2 regions of the Thiothrix unzii genome follow, and region 2 is predicted to be linked to the other one. Evidence: predicted binding sites of a transcription regulator. Region 2 holds the regulator's gene; the other holds the start of a gene.
What was found. The regulator FNR, encoded in region 2, switches genes on or off when oxygen is low (the NO sensors DNR and NnrR bind a similar motif). The targets are predictions, from matches to a motif close to TTGATNTANATCAA.
Positions count from the first base shown of each region.

Region 1 (16,224 bases), 970 kb from region 2:
TGGGAACCAACACCAATGAGGTCAGCGAAACCGATAGCAGTGTGCCGTTTGTGGATTTGTTCCGTGCTGCGTTGCCGTTTGAGGATGCACGCCCTTGGTTGACAAAGGGGGAGGTGCAATACGATGCGGATGGCTGGCCGGTGGATTTGCGGGGTGGGCAGGCGGGAACGCGGTTTTTGGCGAATTTGCCTGCGAATACCGTGCCGGACGGGGCGTACACGGTGTTGTTTGAGGGCGATGGTGACATGACCTACGCCAACGACGCGAAGTTAATCACCCACGCGCAGGGTAAGGATACGATTCAAATCAGCGCGGGTGCGGATGCCATGTTGAATGCGACGTTGTTGATTACGCGCACCAATCCGCAAAATCCGTTACGCAATATCCGCATTTTACCGCCCGGTGGTATTTGTGAAGATGATCCGTTTAAGCGGGTGACGGGGGAGGGTGATTGCGCCACCGGGAGTTACCGTGCGTTTAGTGAGCATTATGCGAAAATCTTATTTAACCCCGATTATTTGCATTTTATGAAGGATTTTAAAGTAATCCGCTTTATGAATATGGGCGGTATCACTCAAAATCCGTTGCAAGCTTGGGAACAGCGTCCGCATTTAACGCAAGCGACTTGGGGTGGTAAAGAAGGGCAGCGTGGCGCACCGTTAGAAATCATGGTGGAACTGGCGAATCGTTTAAATGCGCACCCGTGGTTAGTGATTCCGCACGCCGCCGATGATGATTTTGTTACGCAATATGCGCGTTATGTGCGCCAGCATTTAAACCCTGATTTGAAACCGCATCTCGAATACAGCAATGAAACTTGGAATACTTTGTTTTTGCAAGGCAATTACGTGCGTGAACAAGGGGTGCAACGCGGTTTAGATAGCAATGCTGGCCGCGCCGGTTATCGTTATTATTCAGAACGTTCGGTGGAAATCTTCAAGTTGTGGGAGAATGTGTTCGGGGGTAAACAGCGGTTGGTGCGAATTCTTTCTGGCTGGACGATTAACCCGGAGTTGACCCAATTGATTTTGACGCATCGCGATGCTTACCGGCACGCGGATGCATTTGCCATTGGCCCGTATTTTTTCGGTGGGCATGAAGAAATTCGCCGGGTTAAAACGGTGGATGACATATTTCAATTACTTACCGACCCGCAATACCGCTATTCTTTGCGTAAAGTGTTAGATTATATCAGTGAGCAAAAAGCCTTGACGGATAAATACAAAGTTGCATTAATCGCTTACGAGGGCGGGCAAGGTTTAGTAGATTTTAAAACCAGCGATAATAACGCACACCCGAATCCTTTATTATACGCGGCGAATCGTGATTCACGCATGGCGGATTTATACGGCGAGTTTTTAACGGGTTGGAAAACAGCGGGCGGGCAATTGTTTATGCACTATTCTTCGCCGCGCACTTATCAAAAATACGGTACGTGGGGAACCAAAGAATACATTACCCAAGCCACCGAAGACGCGCCGAAATATCAGGCGATCCTCGCGTTTATGCGCACCAATCCGTGCTGGTGGGCGGGGTGCAGCACCGATACGTTCATGTCGTACACCGATTTTTGGAAGCGTTAAAGGCTGCGTAAGGCGTTTTCGAGCGCGGTTGCGGTAATCGGAAACGCCAGCGTCACCAATGGAAACCGCTCTGTCAGCCGCGCTAATTGGTGTGCTTGTTCCTTGTCATAAAATACCACGACCCGCGTATTGGGCATCCGCTGCACCACTGCCATCATCGACTCTAAACTACTGGTGCGATCCCGAAAATCGGATTGGAAATTGAACTCCGCGACAATCACTTGCGGGGTATTTTTCTTCAGAAATTGCAGCACTTTGCGCATACTGGTGTGCTTTTCGACCTGAAAGCCGAGTTGCTGATATAACGCGCTAAAGTCCGGGTAGCCGCCGATTTCGACGATACTTAATAGCAATGGTTGGGGTTCGGGCATTCGTGAGACTCCTTGGTTGATAATGCGTGGATAGTTAGCACCAGCGCATCATGCCATAATCAAGCGGCGCGGGTATCAGGGAGTTTTTTGGGTTATCATAGCCGCCCCTATTGCTGACAAAGCTCCACGCATGTTTGAACAAACTTTTAAAAATCTCGATGACGTATTGTGGAAAGAGGCGGGTTGCTCCTCGGAACTCGATTACACCGAACAATCGTCGTGGATTCTGTTTTTAAAATACCTTGATGATTTGGAACAGGAATACGAGCAGGAAGCTGAACTCGGCGACATTCCTTACGAATACATTATTGATGCGGAATATCGTTGGTCAACCTGGGCAGCACCCAAAAAAGACGGCAAGCCTGACCGCGATAATGCCAAAACGGGCACTGATTTGATCCGCTTCGTGGATAACAAGCTGTTTCCGTATTTGCAGAGCTTCAAGGAATCCGCGTCGTCACCAGAGACGATTGAGTACAAAATCGGCGAGATTTTCAGCGAGATCAAGAACAAGTTTGCCAGCGGCTATTCTTTGCGTGATGCGCTGGAGTTGGTGGATCAACTCACGTTTGGGTCGCAGGCTGAAAAGCACGAGCTTTCGGCGTTGTATGAATCCAAGATCAAGAACATGGGGAATGCGGGGCGCAATGGTGGCGAATATTACACGCCGCGTCCGCTGATTCGGGCGATGATTCAGGTGGTGCAGCCGCGCATTGGTGAGCGTGTGTATGACGGGGCGTGTGGTTCGGCGGGGTTTTTGTGCGAGGCGTTCAACTATTTGCGTTACGCGCCGGATGGTTCTAGCCGCCCGCTCAAAACCGATGAACTCGATGCGTTGGAAACGCGCACGCTGTACGGCAAGGAAAAAAAGAGCCTCGCGTATGTGATTGCAATTATGAACCTGATTTTGCACGGGGTGGATGCGCCGAACATTATCCACACCAATACGCTGGCAGAAAATCTGGCGGATGTGCAGGAAAAAGACCGCTATAACGTCATCCTTGCCAATCCGCCGTTTGGGGGTAAGGAACGCCCGGAAATCCAGCAGAATTTCCCGATCAAAACAGGTGAAACCGCGTTTTTGTTCCTGCAACATTTCATCAAATACCTCAAGGCGAAGGGGCGGGCGGCGGTGGTGATTAAGAACACCTTCCTGTCGAATTCGGATAATGCCTCCAAAGCCTTGCGGCAGGAATTGCTGGAAAATTGCAATCTGCATACCGTGCTGGATTGCCCTAGCGGGACGTTCATTGGTGCGGGTGTCAAAACGGTGGTGCTGTTTTTTGACAAGGGCGAGCCAACGCAACAGGTTTGGTATTACCAACTTGATCCCGGTCGTAATATGGGCAAAACCAACCCGCTCAACGACAACGACCTGAAAGAATTTATCGCGCTGCAACGCACGTTTGCCGACTCGGAAAAATCGTGGTCGGTGAAGATTGCCGATGTCGACAAAGACAACTTCGACCTTTCCGTGAAGAATCCCAATAAGCAGGAAGCGGCGGCGTTGCGCGATCCGCAGGCTATTCTTGACGAGATTGCGGGGTTGGATGCGGAGAGTAAGGAGATTTTGGATGTGATTCGGGGGTTGTTGTGATGAGGAATATTCATGAGTTTGATGGCTATATTCGCTGCCTCACTCCGAACGCTCCCCCATCCCCAGCCCTTCCCCCGCAAGGGGTGAAGGGGGCAAGAGGTGCTGCGGTTGTTGGTGTAAAACGTGGCGGATTTGTTGTAAAACGGTTTCCTGATGATTCAGAATTTCGTGATTCCAAAAACGTAACACCTGAAAATGTTGTTGTTGCATCCAATGGTCGCGTTCGCGGTCGTAGCCTTTTTGTTCGTGGTGATGGTTGCCATCCAGTTCAATCACTAAACGTGCTTCCAAGCAAACAAAATCAGCAATGTAACGCCCTACAGGGGTTTGGCGGCGAAAGCGGTAGCCGTCGAGCTGGCGTTTTCTCAAGGCATTCCATAACTGCTGTTCTGGCACAGTCATATTCCTGCGCAAATTCCGGGCAAGATCACGATGAATTTTGTTGTTTTGTCTTTCCATTCTGCCAGTGTCAGCAACCTCGCCTTGTTACGCAACATTCACCGATAGACAGCACCTCTTGCCCCCTTCACCCCTTGCGGGGGAAGGGCTGGGGATGGGGGAGCGTTCGGAGTGAGGTGGTGAATACTCCCTCAAACTTATGTCGATACGTTTCTTCCGCCCGCGCCCGCCAACGGATGATGCTAAACGGGAGCAACGACGATGCTTAAAGAACGTATGGTGAATCATCAACTGCCTAAAGGGTGGCAGGCAAAGCCTCTTGTACAACTTTGTACGCTATTTACTGATGGAGATTGGATAGAAAGCAAAGATCAATCTTTAGATGGCATACGTTTAATACAAACTGGCAATGTTGGGTGTGGCGAATTCAAAGACAGAAGAGATAAAGCCAGATGGATTTCTCAAGAAACTTTTGAAAAGTTGAAATGTGAAGAGGTTTTTCCTGACGATTGCTTGATTTCACGTTTGCCTGATCCAGTAGGGCGTTCATGTCTTATTCCTGAGACGGGAGATAAGATGATTACGTCCGTTGACTGCTCAATTATCAGGTTGAACAGGTCTTTTATTATCGCTGACTTTTTTAACTACTATACTCAGTCAGCTAAATATTTAGAGGAAGTGGAAAGCAAATGTTCAGGTGCTACAAGAAAACGAATTAGTAGAAAAAATTTAGGAGAGGTAGAAATATTACTTCCGCCACTCCCCGAACAAAAACGCATTGTCGCCATTCTCGATGAAGCCTTTGCCAACATCAGCCAAACGGTTGCCAACGCTGAAAAGAACCTTGCGAACGCCCGCGAGTTGTTCGACAGCTATTTGAATGAAGTATTTACGCACAAGGGCGAGGGATGGGAAGAGAAATATTTAAGTGATGGAGAGCTGCTTAAAATCATTGATGGAGATAGAGGGAGTAATTATCCTACAGCATCTGAATTTTTTCCTGAAGAATACTGCTTGTTTTTGAGCACTAAAAATGTCAGACCAGATGGATTTAAATTTAATGAGACAATGTTTATAACAAAAGAAAAGGATCAAGCCTTGAGAAAGGGGAAGTTGCAACGACTTGATGTTGTTTTAACAACAAGAGGCACTATCGGAAACGTTGCAATTTATGATGAAAAAGTTGATTTTGAAAATATCCGCATTAATTCAGGTATGCTAATATTTCGTCCAAATCAATCATTAATTTTGTCAGAGTATTTATTTGAGGTTCTACGTTCAAATTTTATAAAAAAACAAATAAATGCTTCAGTTTCTGGTGCTGCGCAACCTCAATTGCCTATTAAGACTATAAATAATTTTAAAATACCCGTACATCCCAGCATAGAAAAACAGAAGTTTATTTCTAATAAAATCAAGAAGCTCTCTTGCGAATGTGAAGAGCTTGAGGATATTTATCGGCGGAAGTTGGCTGCGTTGGCAGAGTTGAAGCAGGCGTTATTGCAGAAGGCGTTTACGGGCGAGTTAACCGCCGCAGACCAACCCACTTAACCTTGAATTTTTGAGCAGCACAGGAGCGTTTATGCAAATCCAACTTAACGAAAAATACACCATCCGCCTCAGTGATTTGATTCAATACTACACCTACGGTGGTTTGCTCTTGGGGAGCGCGACCGAAAAAGATAACAATGAGCAAATTGAGCAAAGCTGCGAATACGCCAAGAAAAAATTAAACACCGAATCCGTGTATCTGATTGAGCCTGTCAGAACGTGGACGACACGCGAGTTTTTCGGAAATATCGCTTTAGTGGAAGACCCTTATCAACGTGCAATGGAGTGCCGCTCTGATAAGCCGCTGAAATGGCGTAACAGCACGCTAGAACGCTTGCCGTTGATTACCTGCTGCGCAACGTTTTTATCCGCCCCAGTGGTCGATGAGCGGGAAATGGATATATCGCAGTTATCAGTTGTGTGGTTTCAGGATCAGTTCGCCATGCCGATTGATGCCGACATTATTAAGCACCTGCAAGGGTTGGACTGGGAAGCAGTGGCGCAGCCTTATTGGTTTTGACAGCTAACCATCCGCATCCACAATAAACGCAATCTACTGCCTTCTTGCACCCTTCACCCCTTGCGGGGGAAGGGCTGGGGATGGGGGGAATGTTCGGAGTGAAGTAGTCAATTCAACCACCGAACTGACACAAAACCATGATAAGAAAGGCTGATAATGCTACTATTCAAGCCATCTTGCGCGATATTGGCGCAAAAACAAGGCTAATCCATGACTCCAGAACTCGACCTCAACGAAGCCAATACCCGCGCCGAATTCATCGAGGAACACTTGCGGGAAGCGCAATGGGGCGAACGCCACACACGCCATTCACGCATTGACCGCGAACACGTCATTTCCATCGGTAAATTGCTTGGTGGCGGACAACGCGCCAGCACCCGCCCTGCCGATTTCGTACTGATGTACAAAACTCACAAACTCGCCGTCATCGAAGCCAAACGAGTACGTCTTCACCCCACCGAAGGTGTGCAACAAGCCAAAGATTACGCCGCACTGTTGAAAATTCGTTTTGCCTATGCCACCAACGGTAAGCAGATTTACCGCATCGACATGCTCACCGCGCAAGAAACCTACGTCGACCGCTACCCAACCCCAGAAGAGCTATGGCACGCCACTTTTGCCCAGCCGAACGACTGGCGCGACCGTTTCAGCACCATCCCGTTTGAAGACAAAAGCGGCTCATGGCAACCGCGCTACTACCAACACAACGCCATTGAAGCAGCCCTCGAAGCCCTCATCAACGGCAAAGACCGCATCCTGCTGACACTGGCAACCGGCACAGGCAAAACCGCAATAGCGTTCCAAATTGCGTGGAAATTGTTCCACAGCCGCTGGAACGTCAAAGCATGGCGCGGCGATACCAGCGTTGACCGCCAGCCGCGCATCCTGTTTCTGGCGGATCGCAATATCCTCGCCAATCAAGCCTACAACGCCTTTTCCGTCTTCCCCGAAGATGCAATGGTGCGAATTTCGCCCAACGCGATCCGCAAGAAAAAAGCCGTGCCCAAGAACGGCAACCTGTTTTTCACCATTTTCCAAACCTTCATGACTGACACCAAGGACGCGGCGGGCAACCCGGCTCCCAGCTTTGGTGATTACCCGCCCGACTTTTTCGACCTGATCATTATTGACGAATGCCACCGTGGCGGCGCGAACGACGAAGGCAGTTGGCGTGGCATCATGGAGTATTTCCGCACAGCGGTACAAATCGGTCTGACCGCCACGCCCAAGCGCGATGGCAATGTCGACACCTACAAATATTTTGGCGAAGCGGTCTATACCTACTCGCTCAAAGAAGGCATTAATGACGGCTTCCTGACCCCGTTCAGGATCAAGCGCATTGTCAGCACCCTCGACGAATACACCCATGTCGCCGACGACGAAGTGCTGGAAGGTGAAGTTGAAGAGGGCAGAACTTACACCGAAGCCGAAATGAATCGAGTGCTGGAAATCGAAGACCGCGAACGCCATCGGGTGAAAACTTTCATGAACCTGATCGACCAAAGCGAAAAAACCTTGGTGTTCTGCGCCACCCAACAACACGCTTTAGCGGTGCGCAACCTCATCAACCAGATGAAACGCAGCACCCAACCGAATTACTGCGTGCGCGTCGCGGCGGATGATGGCAAAGAAGGCGAACGCCTGCTGAGTGCGTTTCAGGATAACGAAAAAAACATCCCGACGATTTTGACCACTTCCCGCAAACTTTCTACCGGCGTGGATGCGCGGAATGTGCGCAATATCATCCTGATGCGCCCCGTCACAAGTATGATCGAATTCAAGCAAATCGTCGGGCGTGGTACGCGCCTATTCGATTTCAAAGACTACTTCACCCTGTATGACTTTGTGAAAGCCTACGAACATTTCAAAGACCCAGAGTGGGATGGCGAGCCGGAAGTGTGCAAAGTCTGTAATGAACGGGTGTGTATCTGCGAAGCAGAACCTTGCTCCAAGTGCCAACAACGCCCGTGTGTTTGCCCACCGAAGCCGTGCAAAAAGTGCGAACAATCGCCATGTGTGTGCGAACCGGAGCAATGTGAAGTGTGCGGCGCAACGCCCTGCAACTGCCTACAACCACCCAAACGCGCCAAAGTAAAATTGGCAGCAGGCAAAGCCGACCAGATTCAAAACCTGATTTCCACCGAATTCTTGGGCGACGATGGCAAACCGATGAGCGTGCAAGATTACCTGCAACAGTTTTACACTGCCCTGCCGGAATTTTTTAAGGACGAGGAAGAATTACGTGCCTTGTGGAGTCAGCCCGAAACCCGCCAAGGCTTGCTGGATGGCTTGCAGACAAAAGGTTACGCAGCAGCACAATTACAAGTGATCAGCCGTGCGGTGAATGCCGAACGCAGTGATTTGTTTGATGTGTTGGCGCATATCGCGTTTTCATTACCTGCTAAAACCCGTGAAGAGCGTGTTGCTACGCACAAGACGCGGATTTACCAAGGCTACAACTATAAACAACGTGAATTTATCGAGTTTGTATTGGGGCATTACGTGGATGATGGCATTACCGAATTAGCCCCGACCAAATTGAAAACCTTCATCGACTTGAAATACCAAGGCATCCGCGATATGCCCGAAGAATTGGGCAAAGCCGCTGATGTGAAGAAGCTGTTTGTCGAATTTCAGCAACGCTTGTACGCGCCGCTATAGCGCGTATTGCGCAAACAACCCGCCGACATCCACCCGCGCCCGCAGTTTCGCCGACAGCAAATACAACCCGCCTAGCTTGCGATGTAAAAACAACGCATCCGCAGGCGGTGTATGCCAATAATCCTGCTCCATGCTCAACGCCATGCCCGCGTCACGAATCCGGCTTGCCAAACTCGATGTGCCAAAGTCATACACGCCTTTCCAACGCAACGGCTCGCACGCCTGCTCAAACAAATCCAGCACTGCTGCCCGCTGTTCCGGCTTGATGAAGGCTTGAAAGAAACCAATTTGCGCAGCACCCGCATCCATCATGGTACGATCCCGTTGCACTGCGCCTTGCATCACTTGCCGATAGCCTTCCGCAATGGATTCGGGGTATTCCCGTGTTGCGCCAAAGTCCAGCAAAATCAGTTGCTGCGCTTCACGATCATAGCGGTAATTGGCGAAATTCGGGTCGGTCTGCACCAACCGGAAGCTGAAAATTTCGCGGAATAATAAACCCAGCAGTAAGTGCATTACGCGATCACGTTCTTCCTGCGGCGCGTGTGCCAGCGATTCAATCGGCACGCCGCCAATGTGCGTCATTGCCAGAATGTTCACCGTGGTGAAATCATCATGCACAGCGGTCAACGCAAATTCGGGGCTATCCGCCAATAGCTCTTGGTAACGGCGGATATATGCCGCTTCCTGCAAGTAATCGGCTTCTTGGTGCAATTGCTGTTTGGCTTCTTCGAGCAGCGGTTGGTAGTCGATGCCTTTGGGAATTAGCCCCGAAATCCGCAGTAATGCCGCGACATTATCCACATCACTGCTGATGCTTTCGCGCACGCCGGGGTACTGTATTTTCAGCGCGAGATGCCGCCCGTCTTTAGTGTGCGCCGAATGCACTTGCCCAATCGAAGCTGCCGCTAAGGGTTGGAACGAAAATTGTTGAAAACGTGTGTTCCAGCCTTTGCCCCAGTTGTCATCCAGCACTTTTGCCAATTGGCTCAAGGGCATGGGTTTGGCAGCGGAGCGCAGTCGCGAAAGAATCTCGGTGAGTTCGGCGGGCAACATATCACCCGCGTCCATCGACAGCAGTTGCCCAACTTTCATCGCAGCCCCGCGTAAACGCGCCAACTCGTCGGCAACGCGCTTGGCATTGGCGGGAGTCAGCAGCAGATCGCTGACTTTGGGACGATTACCTTGCGCAAGCTGCCGTGCACCTTCGGCGATCATGCCACCTGCGACACCCGTGGCGAGTGAGCCGAGGCGTGCCATGCGGGCAAAGCGTCCGGCGGGGACGCTGGCATTGTGTTTTTCGTCGATAGTGGTCATGGCAGTTTCATCAATTCGAGGTGTTCAGGATTAATGCACAGGTACATCGCTAGTTAATGCTGCCGGTGATCGGGCAATCAGCAATGTCGTCGAAAATCTTTTTCAAACCGGGGCTGTTTTCACCCGTGTGCATGGGGATGTCGAGGTATTCGGCTTTGTTGGCTTCGGACTGGAAATAGATTTTGAGGTCGCCGTCCATAATAAAGGGGGCGTTTGCAACGTCGGTTACGTCTTCTAGGCTAATCGGGTCAAGGGTCGAAATGCGCATGGTCGAGTTCCTCCTAATGATTGTGGCTTGAGTGTCGTAATTCTGGACAAGACTTGCAATTAATCATGCTTTGTATCGGGTAATTGTACAAGAGTGTGACAGTGCTCTGTTCTGATCGTTGCTGCTTGCGCCCGAATCGCACTACGGTATTTGTACATATTTTGAATGTTGCCCATCGCTTGTGTTGCGTCTAGTATCCGACCCATTGCTCCCTACATATGACTGGCTAACTCTATGAACCCAATACCGCCGTTTACCCCAACTGACATTCTCGATTTTTGGTATACCCCGCCCATGCCACAGTATTGGTTTGCTTCCACCCCGGTCATTGATGCCGACATCCGCGAGCGTTTCAGCGTGTTGTGGGAAAAAGCAGCGGCTGGTGAAATGGACGCTTGGCAAGCAACACCCGAAGGTTGTCTTGCTTTGTGTATCGTGCTGGATCAGTTCCCGTTGAATATGTTCCGTGGGGAAGCCCGTAGTTTTGCTACCGAACAGCAAGCGGTTGCGGTCGCAAAATACGCAGTAGCTCGCGGCTTTGACTCGTTGTTGCCGCAGGAACGCCGCAGCTTTCTTTATATGCCGTTAATGCATAGCGAACATCTGGCAGATCAGGATGAGTCCGTGCGCTTGTTTGAACTCGCTGGTTTGGAAGCGAATGCGCGGTTTGCACGGCATCACCACGAGATTGTGCGCCGCTTTGGGCGTTTTCCACACCGTAACGTGGTGCTAAAACGTGAAAGTACAGCGGAGGAATTAGTGTATCTGGCTTCCAAAGAAGCATTCACGGGGTAATCACACGCTACACGGTTTGAACGAAACGGAGGTGTTTGATGCGCCAACAGATGCAGTCTTATTCCACCCGTTTTTTTCCAGTCAACGGCAAACGGTAATACGCAAACACCCGATACCCCGCGTCCATTATTGCAATCAAAAACGGCAAACGTTCAAGCAGTCCGGCGATGAGGTGGTAGTAGGGAAGTTGTTTCCACACCGCAATAAAACCGCGCACGCCAGTTTGCATTTGTTGCCCCGCGTCGATAACGTGGATGCGAGCCATCGCCTGCTTGTAGGTAATGCCCGCCGCCGCTAATGCTTCAGGTTCTTTGGTGATGTCGACCCACTGGATATTGCCCGCCTTGTCGAGTTTTTTCATGCCGTTGATTTCAAGATTGCATAAGGGGCATTCGCCGTCATGGAAACAGGTGACTTTCGGGGTTGTCATGGGGTGATTAACCTTTTGTCTTGGGCCGTTACAAAACCGCATTATTACTACCGATTATCAATAATGTACAACTTCAGTGCTATTATGGTTACAGTTTACAAGGAGTTTAGTGATGAAATTGTACAAAAAATTATCTTACGTAGGGTTGCTGGGTTTGGCACTGTTGTTATCCGCTTGTGTCGGGATTCCAGACGGCATAACACCAGTCACAGGTTTCCAAGTTGAGCGTTATCTGGGCAAATGGTATGAAGTAGCGCGGCTGGATCATTCCTTCGAGCGCGGTTTGGAGCAGGTGACGGCGGAATACAGTCCGCGTGACGATGGTGATATTCGCGTCATGAATCGGGGTTACAACACCGCCAAGCAGCAATGGGAAGAGGCGGAAGGCCGCGCTAAATTCGTCGGTGCAAAAGATGTCGGGCAACTGAAAGTGTCGTTCTTTGGCCCGTTCTACGGCGGTTACAACATCGTGGAACTCGACCCGAATTACCAATACGTGTTGATTGCAGGCAATGACCGCGAGTACTTGTGGTTGCTGTCACGCACCCCGAAATTGGATCCAGCAGTACAACAGCGGTTAGTCAATAAAGCGAAAAGCTTGGGTTTTGCCACCGACAAACTGATTTTTGTGAAACAGGATTAATAGCGGCGCATGGAACGACCTTTTACCCGCTTTTTCAGTGAAGATATACAGCGATTATCAAGCGTGATAAGGTTGCAAGCCATTGGCTTGACAATACAAAAACCGATTTGATTTCATTCAGGACTAGAGAAACGATGTATAAAAAACTGATTTTGGGTGCTGCTATTAGCATCGCATTGGCTAGCAGTTGGGCAGTTGCGGAAACCGCTGTTCCGGCAGATTTGGGCGAAAAAATGAAACCGATGTTTGGTGGCGCACCAGACTCGTTGAAAGCAACCCCGGTAGCGGGCGTGTTTGAAGCGAAATTCGGCGGCGAAGTGATTTACGTCAGTGGCGACGCGCGTTATGTATTTGCAGGCGATCTCATTGATGCGCAAAGCAAAAGCAACCTGACAGAATTGTCCCGCTCCGGTGATCGTAAAGAAGTGGTTGCGAAAATTGACGCGGCATCCGCCATTGAATTCAAAGCGAAAGGCGATGAAAAACACATTGTTTATGCGTTCACCGACGTTGATTGCCCTTTCTGCGTGAAGTTGCACAAAGAAGTTCCGGCCTTAAATGAAAAAGGCGTAACAGTACGTTATTTGGCATACCCGCGTGCTGGCGTAGGCTCACCAGCTTACAAGAAAATGGTTAACATTTGGTGTTCAGATGATAAGGTTGCGGCACTTAACCAAGTGAAAAACGAAGGTAAGGAATTGCCCGCTAAAGAATGCACAAATCCAGTGAAAGACCAGTTTGAACTCGGTCAAAAACTGGGCGTAAACGGCACGCCAGCGTTAATAACGGTTGATGGCATGATGATTCCGGGCTTCCGCCCTGCTGATCAATTGGTGCAAATGTTGGAATCTGAGTCCAAAAATAAAGCCAATTAATCGTCAAAAACGATAATGAAGAGCGGGTAACGCGCTGGTGTTGTCCGCTTTTTTTATGCCTGCTACTGAGTGTTTATCTAAAAAACCGATTGATATGAGCTAAAAAACCTATCATTTGTGGGGAAATTTCTTGATGTGTGTCAAGCAAGGGTTTCTCCTAGTGTCTACCATGAGTCCTGTCACGCTTTACTCATAAGAACAGGAGATAGTCATGAAGATCAAAATGCTCGCGGTTTCCGTATTAGCCCTCAGTGTCGCAACCGCTGTCTGGGCTTCGAAAGAAGAGCCAGCTAAGCCCGCCGAAGCTGCTGCCGCATCTACGGTTAAAGATGAACCGATTAAACCGTTGCCATCTTACGTTCCTAAAGAAGCGATGGTTGAACTGGGCAAAAAGCTGTATTTCGACCCACGCCTTTCCAAATCCGGTTTCATTTCCTGCAACTCTTGCCATAACTTGAGCATGGGCGGTACGGATAACCTGCCGACCTCTATCGGCGACCATTGGCAACAAGGCCCGATCAACTCCCCAACCGTCCTTAATTCCAGCATGAACGTTGCGCAATTCTGGGATGGTCGTGCGAAAGACCTGAAAGCCCAAGCGGGCGGCCCGATTGCCAACCCCGGCGAAATGGCGTTCACCCATGAACTCGCTATCGACGTACTGGAATCCATTCCAGCGTATAAGGACGAGTTCAAAATGGCTTTCGGCAAAGACAAAATCGACATTGACATGGTGACTGACGCGATTGCTGCGTTTGAAGAAACCTTAGTCACGCCTGATTCTAAATTTGACCGTTGGTTGAAAGGCGATGCCACCGCGATGAATGACAAAGAACTCAACGGTTACAAGTTGTTCAAGGATAGCGGTTGCGTAGCGTGCCACAATGGCCCGGCAGTTGGCGGCTCTAGCTTCCAGAAAATGGGTGCAGTTGAACCGTACAAAACCGACAGCAAAGCGGAAGGTTTAGTAGGCGTTACCGGCAAAGATGCTGACCGCTTCAAGTTCAAAGTGCCTACACTGCGCAACGTAGAAATGACTTACCCGTACTTCCACGATGGTGCTGCGAAAACCTTGGAAGAAGCTGTCACCATTATGGGCCAAATCCAGTTGGGTAAGAAATTCTCTGATGCTGAAACGGCTGACATCGTGTCATTCCTGAAAACTCTGACCGGTAAGCAACCTGACATTAAGTTGCCGATTTTGCCACCGTCTACTAACGATACCCCACGCCCTGATCCGTTCGGTAAAGGCGATGCAGCTAAAACAGACGACGCTGCGAAAAAATCGTAAGGTTATGTGACCGTAATAAAAAACCCCGCATTGCGGGGTTTTTTTTGAAGAGGGCGTATGCGATACGCCCCTACTGGAGCTTGCCGGTTGTTTACCAGTAAGTACCCTTACCACCTTGGCTCTGCATTGCCGCTTGCGCCACTGTGCTAACCACACCCGCTTTACGCATCAAATCCGCCAATTCGCGTTGCTGGCTGGCATCCTGACACGCAGCCGTGGCTTTGGCATACAGGCTTTCGGCTTTGCTGCTATTGCCCCATTTTTGCGCCAGTTCTGCCATGTAAGCAAAGTGGAAATGGTTTTCGGCTTTGGCTTCGCCTTTGTCCAAAATGGTTTGTGCTTGCGCGTCGTCATCCAAATGCTCTTTCACCGCTTTGGCAAGCTTGTTGTACTCGAAAGTACTGGCGTTGCTGGCATCCAGTTTTTCCAGTTGTGCGGCGTAGAATTGCTGCGTCCAGGTTTTACCAAACTCGGTGTCGCTGAGTTGCTTGCTGACGGTTTCGCCGAGGTTGCGCACTTGGGCAAAGGTATTGCTGTTGTTCGCGGCTAAGTCGAGCAAACGCGCTAACCATGCTTTGTCTTTGACCAGGTTGCCGACGGAAACGATCAGTGGCTGGTAAGCGGCAAAGCTGAATGTACCTGCATCCTGCATCTTTTCTTCCGCCGTGGTCAGCAATTGGCTGGCGTAGGAGGTGTCTTCCAGTTCTTCGACCACCGCGCTTGCCAGTGCAATGAACTGGTTGGGGCGCGTCAGGGTTTTTTCCTGATTTTGGAATTCGGTGTAACGCGCTTGGCTAGCTTCACGTTTTGCCAATTTCCCGCTAATACGGTCGTTGCGCTCGGCATCATCCGCCAGCAATTGCTTGGAGGCATTGGCCAGTTTGCGCATTTCATCGAGGGAACTGACGTTAGCTTCGGCTTTGTCGAGAGCCTGGATAACCACGGTATTGTCGCCCGGTGTCAGTTTTTGTGCGCGTTGCGCTACGTCTAACACTTGTGCGTTGGTTTCGGTCAGTTCCAAGGCTTTTTGCAGGGAAGTGGCTGCGAGTGCGGCATCGGCTGGATTTTTCGCCAGTGCTTCGAGGATGCTGGTTGCGTCAGTGTAAACTTTGCAAGCGTCCACCGCTTTGGCGTACAGCGCGTTGGTTTTAGCAGGGTCTTGCAGGTTGGCGTTGACTTCGCCTGCGAGTGATACCAAGGCGGCAGCGTTAGTGGCTTTGCTTTCGGCGGCGGCGTAAATGCTGGCAACGCGGTCTTTATCACCGAGGTTGTCGTTGACAGCTTTTGCCAACATTGCCAAATCGGTAGGGGTGCTGAGTTTGCTGGCGAGTTTGTCGTAAGCTTTGCCTGCGATGGTTTTGTCATCCATGTTGGCGGCAACGGCACTGGCGAGTTTCAGCAGGTCTTCTTTGCCGCTGAATTCGTTCAGGGCAACACCGTACATATCTTTAGCGGTGGCTTGATCGTTCAGCAAGCTGGCGTAACCGGTTGCCAGATCGAGGTTTTCTTCACCGCTCATGGCGAAGTTTTTACCTTGTTCCAGCAAATCTTCGGCTTTGGCTTTGTCGCCGAGCAGGTTCATGAAACCGCCTGCGAGCACCACGAATTGCGCGGGGAACATGCAGTTGCTTTCCGCATCGCCCAGTGTTGCTGCGACTTCTTTATCATCGCTGAACAGGTCTTTCAAACCCTTAGCGAAGCTCACCACATCGGCAGTTTCGCTGCTGGAAGGTGCGGCCTTTTTGAAGACCATCAGCGCGGTAGTGGGGTTGCCGCTGTTTTTAATGTCGCTCGCCAGTTTCTGGTAGTCGGCAATGCTTTTGCAGTTGGCAGTGACTTTGCTGAACAGTTTGTTCGCCAGCGCGTTGTCTTGCAGCGCGTCTTGCACGTAACCGGCGTAAGACAGCAGCTCGGTGGTGTTGG
Region 1 is NZ_CP072793.1:1,755,832-1,772,055, reverse strand. Features, by position in the region: gene J9260_RS08945 (hypothetical protein) at 1-1,583, shown strand, start outside; gene J9260_RS08940 (hypothetical protein) at 1,580-1,954, opposite strand; gene J9260_RS08935 (class I SAM-dependent DNA methyltransferase) at 2,085-3,551, shown strand; gene J9260_RS08930 (endonuclease domain-containing protein) at 3,591-4,010, opposite strand; gene J9260_RS08925 (restriction endonuclease subunit S) at 4,212-5,501, shown strand; gene J9260_RS08920 (hypothetical protein) at 5,533-6,021, shown strand; gene hsdR (EcoAI/FtnUII family type I restriction enzme subunit R) at 6,232-8,682, shown strand; gene J9260_RS08910 (ABC1 kinase family protein) at 8,677-9,999, opposite strand; gene J9260_RS08905 (hypothetical protein) at 10,049-10,267, opposite strand; gene J9260_RS08900 (DUF924 family protein) at 10,502-11,062, shown strand; gene J9260_RS08895 (thiol-disulfide oxidoreductase DCC family protein) at 11,121-11,492, opposite strand; gene J9260_RS08890 (lipocalin family protein) at 11,605-12,135, shown strand; gene J9260_RS08885 (DsbC family protein) at 12,270-13,010, shown strand; gene J9260_RS08880 (cytochrome-c peroxidase) at 13,222-14,301, shown strand; gene J9260_RS08875 (hypothetical protein) at 14,393-16,224, opposite strand, start outside.
Region 1: a site for FNR is predicted at 13,141-13,154, ahead of J9260_RS08880 (cytochrome-c peroxidase). Genes of this name have one in related genera too.

Region 2 (16,224 bases):
TATCGCGCAACACCGCCCATTGCTCCGGGGTAATCGCTTTGGTGTAAGCCACCGCCAAACCCTGCACCAAACCCGTCGCGGGCGAATCTGGCAAAGCGGTTTCAATCGCCATCTTTAAATTCTGCCGCCAAGCATTCACTGCCCAAGGCGGAGCGGCGGCTAATCGCTGATTCTCGGTCGATTTACGCACATGCCCGCTGCCACCAATACGCTGAGTAAATAACCACTGCTCGTAATCAAACCCGTTGGGATTACGAAAACCGTGCGGACGTTTGCCGCGCACCAACAATTGCCAGCGTTCGCCAGCGTGCATTGGCGGGGTTTCATCCTCATACCACGCCAAACGCAACCGCCCGTTAAACGCGGGATGCTCTGCGTCAAACACAAAATGCAGTCCGTCCACCCCCAACTCAGGCACGTCAGCCACGGTTCCGGTTAGCAACACATCTTCACCTTCCCACGCCACCGGCAACCAACTGGCTAATACGCCATCCGCTGTGTGCAATGCGTAACCACCACCCAGCCATAGCCCGGATAGCAGCAACACCAGCGGCAAGCGCAAACGCCGTCGCCACACCACACAACCCACGCTAAACAGCAACGCAACGCCAAGGTATACGCCCCAAAATAGCGCATCTAAGCTAGGCATGTGCGGCAGCAGCAATAACAGCAGCGTGCCGATAAAAAAACTCACTGAAAAGGTGCGCATTGAAATGAAACCATGGATAATGTGGTGCTTCTTCTTTTGGTGTTATTGTGCTTCATGCCACGGAAATTTTTACGGAAATTCTCACCAGATCCAGCCAAGCTAAAGCAGCATAAGCATCTCCAGTTTTTGGGGGATACTTTACACCTGCCCTACTTATGGCATCTGAATCGACGCAATGTCGCCTCTGCGTTTGCGATTGGTTTGTTTGCCATGTGGCTTCCCATCCCATTCCAGTCGATTATTGCCGCGTTGTTAGCGGTATTTTTTCGCGCTAATTTGCCTTTGGCAGTCGCATTGGTGTTTGTTACCAACCCAGTGACCATGCCGCCGATGCTGTATGCCGCTTATGAATTGGGTGCAATGATCGTCGGACACCCCGGCACAGGCTTTAACTTTGAACCCAGCCTTGACTGGCTGATGAACGGGTTAATCCTCATCTGGAAACCGTTTGTGCTGGGCATTGCGCTAATGGCAGTCATTTCTTCGCTGGCGGGATATTACGGTGTGCATTTATTGTGGCGTTTACACTTGTTGCAACATTTGAAAGAACGCCGGGCGCGTAAATTACGCCCTAAAAAATCCGCTGAGAGCAACGATACGCCACCACCGCAGGATTAACGTTCGCGCGTCAAGGTTCCGGCAGTAATGCGGTACACCGTGTCCATCCGGCTTGCCAGTTGCAAGTCGTGGGTCACAACCACGAACGCGGTTTTCATCGCGGTGTTTAAACCTTGCATCAAATTGAACACATTCTCAGCCGTTTGCTGATCAAGGTTGCCGGTCGGTTCGTCAGCCAATACCGCTTGCGGACGTGTCACTAAAGCGCGTGCAATCGCCGCTCGCTGACGTTCCCCACCCGATAATTGAGCGGGTTTATGCGCCAAACGCTCACCCAAACCGACTTTTTCGAGAATATCCGCCGCTTGCTGACTCGCTTCGGCAACTTTCACACCACGAATCAACAAAGGCATTGCCACGTTTTCCAGCGCGGTAAATTCCGGTAACAGATGGTGAAACTGGTAAATAAAACCTAGCGATTCATTACGCAATTGACCACGTTCGGTATCAGAAAGCTGATCCATGCGTTTACCCAACACTTCCACGTGCCCACTTGAGGGTAAATCCAAACCACCGAGGATGTGTAACAAGGTACTTTTACCGCTGCCAGAGCTGCCCAAAATTGCCACTTTTTCGCCAGCATGGATTTGCAAATCAACCCCGCGCAGCACCTGCACATCCAAACGCCCTTCCTGAAAACGTTTGCTTAATTGTTGGCAGGAAATAATCACATCACTCATAGCGCAAAGCCTCCGCAGGTTGAACTTTGGACGCACGCCAAGCCGGGTAAAGCGTCGCTAACACAGACATCAGTAACGAACTCAAGGCAATCAACACCACGTCGCCGACGTTAATGCGTGATTCCAATTCGCTGATAAAATACACTTCTGAATTAATGAAACGGGTATCAAACAAGCGTTCCAAAAATTGCACAATCACATCCACATTACTCGCCAGCAACACGCCCAACACCACCCCCATGAGCGTGCCAAGCACCCCGATTAACGTGCCTTGCACCATAAATACTTTCATCACGCGCCCGGATGACAGCCCCAAGGTACGTAAAATTGCAATGTCACCCTCTTTATCGGTCACGACCATCACCAAAGTTGACACTAAATTGAATGCAGCTACCGCAATAATCAGCAATAAAATCACAAACATTACCGATTTCTGCGATTGAATTGCTTTAAATTGGTTCTCGTTGAGGCGTGTCCAATCACTCACCCACATATCCGGCCAAGAGGCACTCATCCGCCCTAAAATATTTTGTGCAGTTTTCGGTGCGAGGTACAAATCATCCAATTTCATCCGCAATCCGGTCACATCCGTGCCGAGTTTAAACACTTCCTGCGCATCCGCGAGGTGGATATAAGCAAATGCTGAATCGTACTGCTGCATATCAACCCGAAAAATCGCCGCAATCGTGAAACGCTGTAACGCAGGCAATTCCCCCATTTCCAACGCCCCTTCCGACGGGCTAATCAAGGTCAGCGAATCACCCACGTCCACTTTTAGTTCTTTAGCCAAGGTCGCGCCAACGGCAATCTTAAAACTACCAGGCTGCAATGCCTGCATATCGCCTTTGGTAACGTGCTTGAAGACCGAACTTACGCTGCCCTCCAGTTCCGGCAATACCCCTTGCAATAACGCGCCTCGCGCTTCATCGCCTTGGTTAAGCATCGCAGGCTTTTCTACAAACGGTGACACCGCTTTCACATGCGGAAATGCTTGCAGCGACTCGCTCACTTTTTGCCAATCTGACACCACGGTATCGCCTTCTGACACCGTAATGTGCGCAAACATGCCCAATACCCGTTCGCGCATGGTTTGCTCAAAACCGTTCATTACTGACAACACCGTAATCAGCACCAATACGCCAATCGCAATGCCTAAAATCGAAGCCAATGAAATAAATGAGATGAAATGCTTTTGACGACGCGCACGGGTGTAACGCCAGCCCACCGACAATTCCAGCGGATGAAACAATTTATTCATAACGCAGCGACTCCGCAGGCTGAATTTGAGCGGCGCGGCGTGCCGGATACACCGTGGCGAGTACCGACGCAATCAATGCCGCGATGGTAATCCAGATCACATTTTCCCAACGCAAATCCGAAGGAATTTCGCTGATGTAAAACAAATCGGCAGAAAAAACTTTAAACCCAAAGGTGGTTTCTAAAAATGCCATAACCACGCTGATATTCAGTGACAACAACACGCCCAACGCCACGCCCACGAGCGTACCGAATACTCCGATAATGCTGCCTTGAATCATGAAAATGCGCATCACACGTCGCCCCGGCATCCCAAAAGTGCGCAAAATGGCAATATCGGCTTCTTTATCATTGACCGCCATCATTAACGATGCCACCAAATTAAACAAAGCCACGCACACCACCAAGAACAAAATCATCGTCATCGCGATGCGTTCCATCCGCACTGCGCGGAACAAACTACCGTGTTCCTCACTCCAGTCAGTGACTTTAAAATCATTACCGAGGCTGTGTTGTAAATCCGCCTGCAAGCCTTGCGCCGCAAACAAATCATCCAATTTTAAACGGATACCACCCACGTCTTCGCCCAATTTAAACAAGCGCGACGCATCACCCAACTCAATAAAACCCGTCATCCCATCGTATTCGGGATGCCCGATTTGATACACCCCCACCACGGTAAACCGCCGGACGCGCGGCAATACCCCGGCAGGCGTAACCTGCACTTGCGGCACGATTACCGTGACTTTATCACCGGGGATTACCCCCAAACCCGAAGCCACTTCCACACCTAACACAATGCCGTATTCACGCGGCTTCAGGTTGAAAAAGCTGCCTTCAAGCATTTTGAAATCGACATCGCTGACCTGCCCTTGCTGTGCGGGGTCAATCCCCTGCAACATGACTGCCCGCATTTGATTGCCATTGGTCAACATGACTTGTTTTTGCACGTAAGGAGCCGCACCGATAACATGATCAGCGTCCCTTAGTCGCTCCAATTGCGCCGCCCAATCGGACAGTTGCCCATTTGTCCCCGAAACCGTGACATGCGCAACCACACCCAGTATTTTATCCCTGAGTTCCTTTTCAAAGCCGTTCATAATCGACAAAACCGTGATCAATACCATGACCCCCAGCATGATGCCGAGCATGGAAGCGAACGAGATGAACGAGATGAAACGGTTGCGCCGCCGTGAATGCGTGTAACGCTGACCGATAAATAATTCAAGTGGTGTAAACATGGCTGGCGATTGTACCGTGACAATGAAAAAAACACAGCATTAACTGACGAGTGCCGTTCAATAAAACCAATACCGGAGATTAAGACATGCGTTTGTCGAAATGGTTTGCCGCCGCGCTACTGTGCGTACCTTTTTTTACCACCACCGCGTTTGCCGATTACCCCACACGCGGCACAAAAATGACCAGCGTAAAGGCGCAATACGGTCAACCGCAGAGTGTGCGTGTTTCTAAAGGCAAAGTGAAAAAGCAGTGGCCGCGCATTACCGTGTGGAATTACGGAACATTTTCGGTGTATTTCGAGCGTAACACCGTGCTACACACGGTGGTACATCGCTGAATTACTCGACACCTTTTTTGCGGCGTTGCAATTTACGATAACGCCGCCAAGCCCATAATAGCGGCCCTGACAAAGCGTACAACAAGAACACCCCAAACAAGACTTTGGGTGGGTCAATCGTGGTCAACGCAAACAGCAGCACAATCACTAACACCGCGACGAAAGGCACGCGATTACGCAGGTCAAAATCTTTGAAGCTGTAGAAACTGATGTTGCTGACCATTAGTAAACCAGCGGCGAAGGTCAAAAACAGCGCGGGCATCTGTACATTGCGCCCTAAGACCTCAAGATCGTGGAATACCCACACCATGCCGACGACCAAGGCCGCCGCTGCCGGACTGGGTAGCCCGACGAAAAAACGCTTATCGACCTTACCGATTTGCGTATTGAAACGCGCCAAACGCAATGCTGCGCAAGCCACGTAAATAAAAGCAACCAGCCACCCGGCCTTGCCCCATGCCGTGCCGTAAGCCTGTAAATGCACCAATGCCCATTGATACATCACCAAACCGGGCGCAACCCCGAAGGAAATGAGGTCAGCCAAACTGTCGTATTGCGCCCCGAATTCAGACTGGGTATTGGTCATGCGTGCGACACGCCCGTCCAAACCGTCTAAAATCATGGCGATAAAAACGGCAACAGCAGCAGCTTCAAATTTGCCTTGCATCGCCGCGACAACCGCGTAAAAGCCACAGAACATCGCTCCTGTGGTCAATAAATTAGGTAAAAGGTAAACACCCCGGCGCGGACGTGCTGTTAATTGTGATGATTGTTCTTCCACTTTGCGTTCCCAGTAGCTGGTGTAACTGATGACTCTGTAGGAGCGGATGACGTTATCGCAGACTGCCGCACGGTCTGGGTAATATTTTGGTAAATCATCCAGACCGTGTAGGCAAGGCTAAACGCACTCGCTGCCAGCAGGATATTAGCCAGCATTCTGCCAAAGTGAAATGTATTTTTACGCGACTGATCAGTTCTCACCGGACTTTTTAACAAATAACCAAGCAAAATACGACACGATAACGAACGTAATCACGATGACCAACAAGCTCAGGATGCCCATCCAGCTTCCAAACAGTAGTTCTGCCATGATAGCCTATTCTCCTATACTAATGAAAATAAACGTGTACAATGCACAGTTTAAGTGAATATGCTCACATAACTTTGATTTACATCAAAAAACTATCGAATTATTTGTGCTACGCGAGGGCATTCACAACCTTTCACGTAGATCGTTGATAATTGTCACGGTTCAGGATTTCTATGAAAACAGTGCCAATACAAACAGCCAAAAAATCAGCCGTCGCCTGCCACAATTGCAGCCTGAGTGAGCTTTGTTTACCTCGCGGCCTGAACCGCGAAGAACTTGAGCTGTTGGAAAATGCCATTAACAAGACAGTTAAGATCAAGAAGAAAGATTACTTATTTCGCCGTGATGACCAGCAATATTCCATCTACGCGGTCAAAGCGGGTGCGGTGAAAACTGCGTTGTCCACCCCCGATGGTGAAGAACAAATTTTAGGATTTTACCTGCCCGGTGACTTATTGGGCTTTGATGCGTTTGCGAACAACCGCCACACCTGCGATGCACAAGCATTGGATGACACCCTTGTTTGCGAACTCAATATGGATAGTTTTCAAGAGCTTTGCGGCAAACTCAGCAGTATGCGCGGGCAAATGATGCGCCAAATCGGTGCCGAAATTGAACGCGAACACATGCTGTTATTGACCTTGGGGCAAATGCGCACTGAGGAACGGCTGGCGACATTCCTTTCCAGCTTATCGGAACGCAATAAAGAACGCGGTTTTTCCTGTACGGAATTTAACCTGCCAATGGCTCGCCACGATCTTGCCAATTACTTAGGTATGGCGGTCGAAACGTTGAGCCGGATGTTCTCACGCTTGCAAGACGACGGCATTATTGCCGTACAACACCGCTTGATTAAGATTGAAGACATGGCACGCCTGAAACAACTGGCGCACCACACTTGTCGCCCCGCGAGTGAAGCGCGTTAAATCACTCGCGAAAAGCGTTGTTGCACTCCGTTTTTGCGTAAACTCACGTCAAAAACCATGCAAATGTTACGGATCAGGAAACGCCCTCGTGGCGTTACCTCGAATCCCGCTTCGGTAAACACCAACAAATCATCCGCTGCCATTGGCTGCAATAATGTCAGCTCACGTTCAAAATACGCTTCAAAATCGACCTTATACGCACGCGCTATCGGCGAAAAATCCAAACGGAAATGGCACGCAAGTTGCTGAATAATTTCACGACGCAACACGTCATCGTCATCCAACGTAATCCCTTTGATTACCGGCAAATGCTCTGCATCAATCGCCGCGTAATATTCTTCCAGCGTTTTCGCATTCTGGCTGTAGCATTCCGCGACACTACTGATCGAACTCACGCCCATTGCCACCAAATCGCAATCCGCATGAGTGGTGTAACCTTGGAAGTTGCGGTGCAACGTACCTTGACGCTGGGCAATTGCCAACTCATCGTCAGGCTTGGCGAAATGATCCATCCCGATGTATTCGTAACCAGCCGCAGTCAGGTGTTCCACCGCCAACTGCATGATTTGCAACTTAGTTTCGGCAGAAGGCAAATCGGCATCGTTAATACGGCGTTGCGGTTTAAACAGATTGGGCATATGCGCGTAGTTGAACACCGAAATCCGATCTGGGGCAAGTTCGATCATCGTATCCAACGTTTGCCGGAAACTTTCGGCTGTTTGGAACGGCAAACCGTAAATCAAATCCACACTGATCGACTTCGCACCGTAAGCGCGACAGGCTTCAATTACTGCTAATGTTTGCTCAATCGGCTGCACCCGATTCACCGCAATTTGCACGCGCTTATCCACATCCTGCACGCCCAAACTGAAACGGTTGAAACCGATTTCACGCAATACACCGATGGTTTCCGGGGTAACTGAGCGCGGGTCAATCTCAATGGAGTAATCGCCTTCGTCGGTATCGTACAAAGAAAAATGCTGGCGGATTTTTGCCATCAACGCCCGCATTTCCTCATGATTTAAGAAGGTTGGTGTACCACCGCCCCAATGCAACTGCTCCACCATACGATCACGGTCGTACAACTTGGCTTGCATTTCGATTTCGCGGAACAGGTACTGCAAATAGGTTTCTGACTTGCTGCGGTCTTTGGTCACGATCTTATTGCAGGCGCAGTAAAAGCACACGGTATCGCAAAACGGAATGTGGAAATACAGCGACAACGGCAATGGAATGGGGTCTTCATTGCTCAAATAAGCGTGCGCTTTGTATTCGTCTTCTGTAAATGCGCCAAATGCAACCGCCGTCGGATAAGACGTATAGCGTGGCCCTGCCGTGTCATAACGGCGGATCAAATCTGCATCAAATTGGACTGTACTCATACCAACCTCATTCGTACCCAAGTATGGGAGAACACATAAATGCTGCATATCAGGGCAAAATGCAAGTTTGCGCCAAGAAAGATTCTACTAAATTGATATGCATCAAGAAACCAACAGCTCATGGATTGTATCCCTACTTTAAAAAGGGTTTAATTACCCTCGGAAGCTGTTAACACCGATGTTCGTTACCTCCTCTGGTTAACAGTTTCCACAACGCTCTACATACCCTAAAGCACTTAGGCTCTCCACGTTGGAGAGCCTTTTTTTTGCCTATTATATGCGCATAAGGGCGAAACACTGTTCGCCCCACACGTCACAATCATCGAATGCTCACAGTGCTGGTTGCAATTCCAACGTCACTGTTTCTAGGGTAGGGATAACGCCCTCCAGCCGCCAGCTTTGATCAACGGGCAACAAATGTGCAAACCACTTACCTGCCGACAATGGCTGGATTTGCCCAGACCACATTCCCGCGCCGCTGTGAGTTAAGGTCACAGTCTGATCGCGCCCCGGTATGGTAGCGTGATACAAACTCAAGGTCAGGGTTTGCTCCGGCTGCACGGCAACATGATCCAACAAAATACGCACGGCTGAGTCGTTCACCGCAAGATTGGCGTGTAAACCCAAAGCGGCGGCTTTTTGACTTTTTTCCATCGAGCGGTTAATCGCTTTGCCCGCTTTATAATAATCGTCTACGACCAATCCACTGCTGCCAGAAGCCGCCAGCGAATAAGTGTAAAGCCCCGCCACAACAGCAGTGGCTGGCATTACCATCAACGCCCAAGGCCAGAACTGCTTGTACCACGGTTTGGTATCTTCCACTTCAACGTACATACCTAGCTCCTATAATTTCGGGCCTAACAGGCGGGCTTTTTGTGTTTGCGCCAGTGACGCATCGTCCTTGGCTTCAATGTGGAACATGACTTCTTGACTGCGCTCAGTCATGTGATCCGGGTTAACGATAACTTTTACCGGCACTTCTGCCACTCTGCCCGAATCAACTTTGATGGTTTCTGCGCCGCGCAATTCAATACCTTCAATCCCGGCAACACTGACCGCGAATTCATGCGGTTTGGCATCCATATTAATGACTTTCAAAGTGTAAATATTTTCGATATTGCCGTCGCCAGTATCGCGGAACAGTGCGTTACGGTCACGGATAATATCCATTTCCAGCGGCACTCGCTGCGAAATGGAATACAGCAAACCAGCGGTAATCAGCAATAACAATCCCGCGTAAACGAAGGTGCGAAAACGTAAAACATGGGTTACACCACCGTGCAAAGCGTGTTCGGTAGTGTACCGCACCAGCCCACGTTCGTAGCCCATTTTATCCATGATGCTATCGCAGGCATCAATACACAACGCACAACTGATACATTGGTATTGCAAGCCATCACGGATGTCGATCCCTGTCGGGCAAACCTGCACACACAAGGTACAGTCAATACAATCGCCTTTATCGCCGGGTTTTTCTTCACCACGCTTGCGTGAACCACGCGGCTCACCGCGTGCCTCATCATAGGAAATAATCAGCGTATCTTTGTCAAACATAGCACTTTGGAAACGTGAATAGGGGCACATATAAATACACACCTGCTCACGCAAGAAGCCCGCATTACCATAAGTGGCAAAACCGTAAAACAACACCCAGAACAATGCCCAGCCACCAAGCGTTCCGGTAATGGTCGCCGTCCACAAGGTTTCCATCGGTACGAAATAACCCACGAAGGTAAACCCGGTCAGCAGGGAAAACACTAACCACAACACATGCTTGAGAGTGCGCTTAGTGATTTTATCTTTATTCCAAGGGGCTTTATCGAGTTTGATCTGTTGTGGACGATCGCCCTCAACCCATTGCTCAATCCAGAGGAAGACTTCGCTCCATACCGTTTGTGGACAGGCATAGCCACACCACACCCGCCCCGCCAATGCGGTGACGAAAAACAATACCAAGGCAGCTAAAATCAGCAGAATCGCTAAATAGAAAATATCCTGAGGCCAAAAAGTTTGCCCCAAAATGTAGAATTTACGGGCGGGCAAATCGAACAATACCAAATGCTGCCCTTTCCAAGTTAACCAAGGCAATACATAGTACAACCCCAGCAACGCCCATACCGCCCACTTGCGTAAGTCAGTAAAACGACCACTGGTTTTTCGTGGGTGGATAATCGTGTGTTTCTGGTAAAAGCCGCTATCAGTGCTTCCCGCTGTATCTGCTTTGTTGGGATTCTCAGACATTCCAATACCTTCCTGCCTGTTGATGACAATGCTCGTAAGCTAACACGCAAACTGTAAGATTAATTTGATAAAAAGCGGTTTGAAAAAAGTTTATTGTTTTGCAAACAACTTTCACGACATTTATCAAAGAATAGGCCGTCATGTGACGGCCTATTCTCAATGGTCACTTATTTCTTCTGCGACAAACTATACACATAAGCCGTCAGCAAATGCACTTTGTCCGCACCGAGGAAGTCACCTTGCGCGGGCATCTGCCCGTTACGGCCGTTGGCAATGCTTTCTTTAATGGTGTCTAACGATGAACCGTACAACCAAGTGCTGTCGGTCAAGTTAGGTGCGCCCATCGCCTGATTACCTTTACCATCAACCCCGTGGCAAGCCAAACAGCCATTAGCGGTAAAAAGTTGCTGACCTTGTGCCACTTTCGCAGCATCAGCTTCTTTACGACCACTCAGGCTCATGACGTAATGCGCCAAGGATTCGATTCCAGCCGCATCGACACGCTCTTTGTGCGCTGGCATTGCTGCCTGACGACCCGCCATAATGGTTTGCTTGATTTGCTCAGGCGCACCACCGTAAAGCCAGTCATTGTCCGTCAGATTTGGGAAGCCTTTACCACCGCCCGCATCTGAACCATGACACTGCGCACAATAGCTCAAGAACATGCGCCGCCCCATACCTTGGGCTTCCTCGTCTTGCGCTACTTGGTCAATCGGCATCGCTGCGTATTTCTTGAAAATCGGGTCGTAAGTTTGCGCCGCGCTTTCCATTTCCGCACCGTATTGACTGCCTTGTGAACTCCAGTTCAACACGCCCTTGAACGTGCCCAAACCGGGGAACAACACCAGATAAACCAGTGAAAACACGATGGTGATGTAAAACAACCATAACCACCAGCGCGGCAGCGGGTTATTGAACTCTTCCAAGCCATCCCACTTATGCCCGGTGACATCTCCCATCGCTGACTCACCCGGACGCTTTTTCGTTGTCCAGCGAACCAGCCAGTAACAGGCAAAGATATTGCCCAATGTGATCAGGATGATCCAACCACTCCAGAAACCACTCATTTGTCTACCTCCTTAACTGACGCATCGTGCAACTGCTTTTCCTCGGTATCGAAGATGGAATTAGCAGCGTTGTCAAACCGGCGTTTGCTCCGGCTGCTGTACGCCCACCACACCACCCCGAGGAATGCGATCATTGCTAACAGCGTTGTTATGCCACGGAAATCGTTGTAATCCATAAGATCACCTTTGGGTCTTGACGACAGTACCCAAGTTTTGCAGATAAGCAATCAAGGCATCTTGTTCAGTCTTGCCTTTTACCTCTTCTGCACCCTTGGCGATTTCCTCGTCGGTGTAAGGTACGCCCAACGCCTTCATGGTTTTCATCTTTGCCGCCGTATCACTCTCATCAATGAGTGTTGTGGACAACCAAGGGAAACCCGGCATATTGGATTCAGGAACAACGTCACGAGGGTTATTTAAATGCACCTTGTGCCAGTCGTCACTGTAACGCCCACCAACACGCGCCAAATCAGGGCCAGTACGCTTGGAACCCCATTGGAACGGATGGTCGTAGACAAACTCGCCTGCTACCGAATAGTGTCCGTAACGCTCAGTTTCCGCACGGAACGGGCGGATCATTTGCGAATGGCACAGATAGCAACCGTTTTCGATGTACACGTCGCGCCCTTCCAGTTGCAACGCGCTATACGGCTTCAGACCTGCGACTGGCTCAGTGGTATCTTTCATGAAGAACAATGGCACGATTTCCGCCAAGCCCCCCATACTCACCACCAGCACAATCAACAGAGCCATCAGCCCGGTATTTTTTTCAACAATGTCATGTCCGCTACTCATGGTTACTTCTCCTTAATGGGCTACAGCGGGAATCGCGTCGTTAGCAGGTTTGGCATCCGCAACGGTTTTCCAGACGTTGTAAGCCATGATAAACATGCCTGCCAGCACCAAAACCCCACCGAGGAAACGCACGAAGTAGAACGGATACATTGCTTCTACTGATTCCACAAAGCTGTAAGTCAACGTACCGTCAGCATTCACTGCACGCCACATCAAACCTTGCAACACACCGGAAATCCACATGGAAGCGATGTAGAACACCACGCCAATGGTCATGACCCAGAAATGTACTTCGATCAACTTGGAGCTGTACATCCCGTCACGCCCGAACAATTTCGGAATCAGTGCATACAATGAACCAATAGAAACCATCGCCACCCAACCCAACGCGCCGGAGTGAACGTGACCTACTGTCCAGTCAGTGTAGTGGGAAAGTTCGTTAACGGTTTTGATCGCCATCATCGGCCCTTCAAAAGTCGACATGCCGTAGAAAGACAGGGAAACAATCAAGAAACGTAAAATCGGGTCAGTGCGCAATTTATGCCACGCCCCAGAGAGCGTCATGATACCGTTGATCATCCCGCCCCAGCTTGGTGCAAGCAAAATCAACGAGAAAATCATACCCAGTGATTGAGTCCAGTCAGGTAATGCGGTGTAGTGCAAATGGTGCGGGCCTGCCCACATATAGGTGGAAATCAACGCCCAGAAGTGAACCACTGACAAACGATAGGAATACACCGGACGACCTGCCTGCATTGGCACGAAGTAATACATCATCCCCAAGAATGCTGCTGTCAGGAAGAAGCCCACTGCGTTATGCCCGTACCACCATTGCACCATTGCATCAATCGCACCGGGATAAACAGAGTAAGATTTGAGCCAGCTCCCACCGTACAACGCAATTGGCAATTCCGCATTATTGACCAAATGCAGCAATGCGATAGTCAGAATGTAAGCACCGAAAAACCATAACGCCACGTAAATGTGCGGCGTTTTACGTTTCATAATTGTTCCGAAGAACAAAATGGCGTAAGCCACCCACACGACGGTGATCAATAAATCAATCGGCCATTCCAGTTCTGCATATTCCTTGGAAGACGTAATCCCCAGCGGGAAAGTAATGGCAGCCAGCACGATAATCAACTGCCAGCCCCAGAACACAAAAGCAGCCAGCTTGTCGGAAATCAAACGCACATGGCAAGTACGCTGCACAATGTACAACGAAGTCGCAAACAAAGCGGAACCGCCGAAGGCGAAGATAACCGCATTGGTATGCAGTGGGCGTAAACGACTAAACGTCAGCCACGGAGTGTCGAAATTCAACTCCGGCCAACGTAACTGTGCGGCGATAATCACACCTACCAACATGCCGACGATCCCCCAGACCACCGTCATAATGGCAAACTGCCGCACGACCTTGTAATTGTAGGTCTGCTGATTTTGCATAAAATCCCTCCGAAAGAGTTAAACACCTCGCGGAGACGGGTCATAACACACAAACTACTGCGTGAAATCACACACTCCGGTTTCCGAAGCATCTACCAGAGAGATGTCGTCATGCTTGACTAAAGTCAATATAGCGGCTGGCAACGCGACCACATTTCAAAAAATCACTGATTCCATGACTTATATCAAGAATAATAACTACCGCTACGGAACAAAGAATAAGCAAGTGCATCAACACCTTGCGCACCTCAGCACTCTTTTCCGATTATCGCCACAACGTATCCGGCTAACCGCCCGCCGCCACAGTCATCACGATATTGAATGCTATGCTCAAAACCGTTACGGAACTTGACTTCAGGCCGCCCCAATGCGAAAAAAAACCAGCCAAATCTACGTTGTGCACATCATCACCAGCCTTGCTGCCGATGGTGCAGGAACTATGCTGTACCGGATACTGGCACACACCAACCGCAGCCATTACTACCCTGTCGTGATTAGTTTGGATGATGACAATGGCGGTGCTGACAAAATCCGGGCGCACGGGATTCCGGTGCATTGCCTGAATATGGCAAATAGCCTCACCTCCGGCTGGCACATTTTGCGACTGGTGCGTCTGCTGCGGGAACTGGAACCCGACGTGATTCAGGGCTGGATGTATCACGGTAATTTAGCCGCATCCATCGCCAATCTCGCGCTGTCTAACCGTCACCCGGTGTTTTGGAATATTCGCCAAAGTCTGTACGACATCACCCTCGAATCCACTGCGATGCAATGGGCAATCCGGCTTTCCGCGAAACGTTCCGGCAAACCGACCGGGATTATTTACAATGCGTACCGCGCGGCGGAACAACACGCAGATTTCGGCTTCAAGGAACACAACGCGCACATTATTCCCAATGGTTTTGACACTCACGTTTTTGCACCGAATGCCTACAGCCGCGAAACCATTCGCCACAGCCTAGCGATTCCCGAAGAAGCGTTTGTCATTGGCATGGTGGCGAATTACCACCCTATGAAAAATCACGCGCTGTTCCTAGAAGCTGCCAACCTGCTGAATAAACATCAAAAAAATGTGCATTTCATTTTAACCGGACGTGAAATTACCCACGAAAACCGTGAAATTCAGCAATTGCTAAAACGCTTCCCCGCATTGCAAGCGAACTTACACCTCACCGGGGAACGTCAGGATATTCCGGCGATTCTCAATGCGTTGGATGTGTTTACCCTGACTTCCAGCTACGGGGAAGGTTTTTCCAATGTCGTGGGGGAAGCGATGGCGTGTGGTGTAGCATGTATTGCTACCGATGTCGGCGATGTGCCGCGTATTATCGGCAATACCGGGCATATTTTGCGGGATGCCAGCCCATCGGCACTGGCCTTTGCTTGGTTAGAATGGATCAATGCCGGGGCAACATGGCGGGATGAACAAGGACAACGCGCGATGCAACGCATCAAACGTCACTACAGCATTCACAACATTGCCCATCAGTATCAGGAATTGTACGCCAGTGCCACGCAAGAAATACGCACCAGCGAAACCGCTCTGGCTCACGTTGGCATGAAAAAGTTTTCATCAAACATTTCAATGAACCGTTTAGCCTGAGGACTGAAAAACTTACCACGGCGTACAATCAAGCCGTAACTTCGTGCGGGGAAATAGTCGTGTAACGGCACGGCTTTGACTTTTTCGTTACCAGTCAGACACACTTCGGTGACAATTGACACGCCCAAACCCATTTCCACGTATTTTTTGACGATTTCCCAGCCACCAGCTTCCATTGCCACCGTATACGGCACTTCATGCTGGCGGAATACCGTGTCCACCATGCGCCAGGTACTCATATTTCGCGGCGGCAAAATCAAACCGTAAGGGCCAATATCTTCCAACGTTACCCGCTCATGGGTTGCCAACGGATGATCTTGCGCTGTAATCAAAATCGACCCAAACGATGCAAATGGCTGATAAATAATACCTTCTGGCACTTGCAGCAACGGCCCCACGGCTAAATCCACCTGATCTTCCAGCAACATTTTCATACCGCTTTGCCCTGCGACGTTATGCAGGTTAATGCGGATACCGGGGTAAGCCTCGTGGAAACGTTTTAGGTATTCGGGCAATACATACAGCGCGGTGGATTGCCCCGCTGCAATATTCAACTCACCCTTTTCCATTTTGCCCAGATTCGCCGCAAAGCTTTCGCGCAAACCGTCAATTCCGGCGGCGATAGGCTGAACAAGCTGGTAAAGTATTTTGCCTTCCGGGGTTAAACGCACACTGGGGCCGCGACGCTCTAATAACTGCTCACCCATTTCACGCTCAAGTGCTTGAATTTGCAATGAAACAGTCGGCTGGCTAATGTGTAACTGCTCTGCTGCATGGGTAATATTTTCTTTTTGTGCGACCACACAAAAAGTCCGTAACAGCTTATAGCGT
Region 2 is NZ_CP072793.1:781,038-797,261, reverse strand. Features, by position in the region: gene J9260_RS04205 (DNA internalization-related competence protein ComEC/Rec2) at 1-709, opposite strand, end outside; gene J9260_RS04200 (DUF2062 domain-containing protein) at 764-1,327, shown strand; gene lolD (lipoprotein-releasing ABC transporter ATP-binding protein LolD) at 1,324-2,007, opposite strand; gene J9260_RS04190 (lipoprotein-releasing ABC transporter permease subunit) at 2,000-3,265, opposite strand; gene J9260_RS04185 (lipoprotein-releasing ABC transporter permease subunit) at 3,258-4,505, opposite strand; gene J9260_RS04180 (hypothetical protein) at 4,592-4,843, shown strand; gene pssA (CDP-diacylglycerol--serine O-phosphatidyltransferase) at 4,845-5,624, opposite strand; gene J9260_RS04170 (DUF3149 domain-containing protein) at 5,814-5,933, opposite strand; gene fnr (fumarate/nitrate reduction transcriptional regulator Fnr) at 6,107-6,859, shown strand; gene hemN (oxygen-independent coproporphyrinogen III oxidase) at 6,856-8,241, opposite strand; gene J9260_RS04155 (FixH family protein) at 8,572-9,075, opposite strand; gene ccoG (cytochrome c oxidase accessory protein CcoG) at 9,085-10,482, opposite strand; gene ccoP (cytochrome-c oxidase, cbb3-type subunit III) at 10,650-11,549, opposite strand; gene J9260_RS04140 (cbb3-type cytochrome oxidase subunit 3) at 11,546-11,725, opposite strand; gene ccoO (cytochrome-c oxidase, cbb3-type subunit II) at 11,730-12,344, opposite strand; gene ccoN (cytochrome-c oxidase, cbb3-type subunit I) at 12,357-13,790, opposite strand; gene J9260_RS04125 (glycosyltransferase) at 14,158-15,393, shown strand; gene J9260_RS04120 (LysR family transcriptional regulator) at 15,339-16,224, opposite strand, start outside.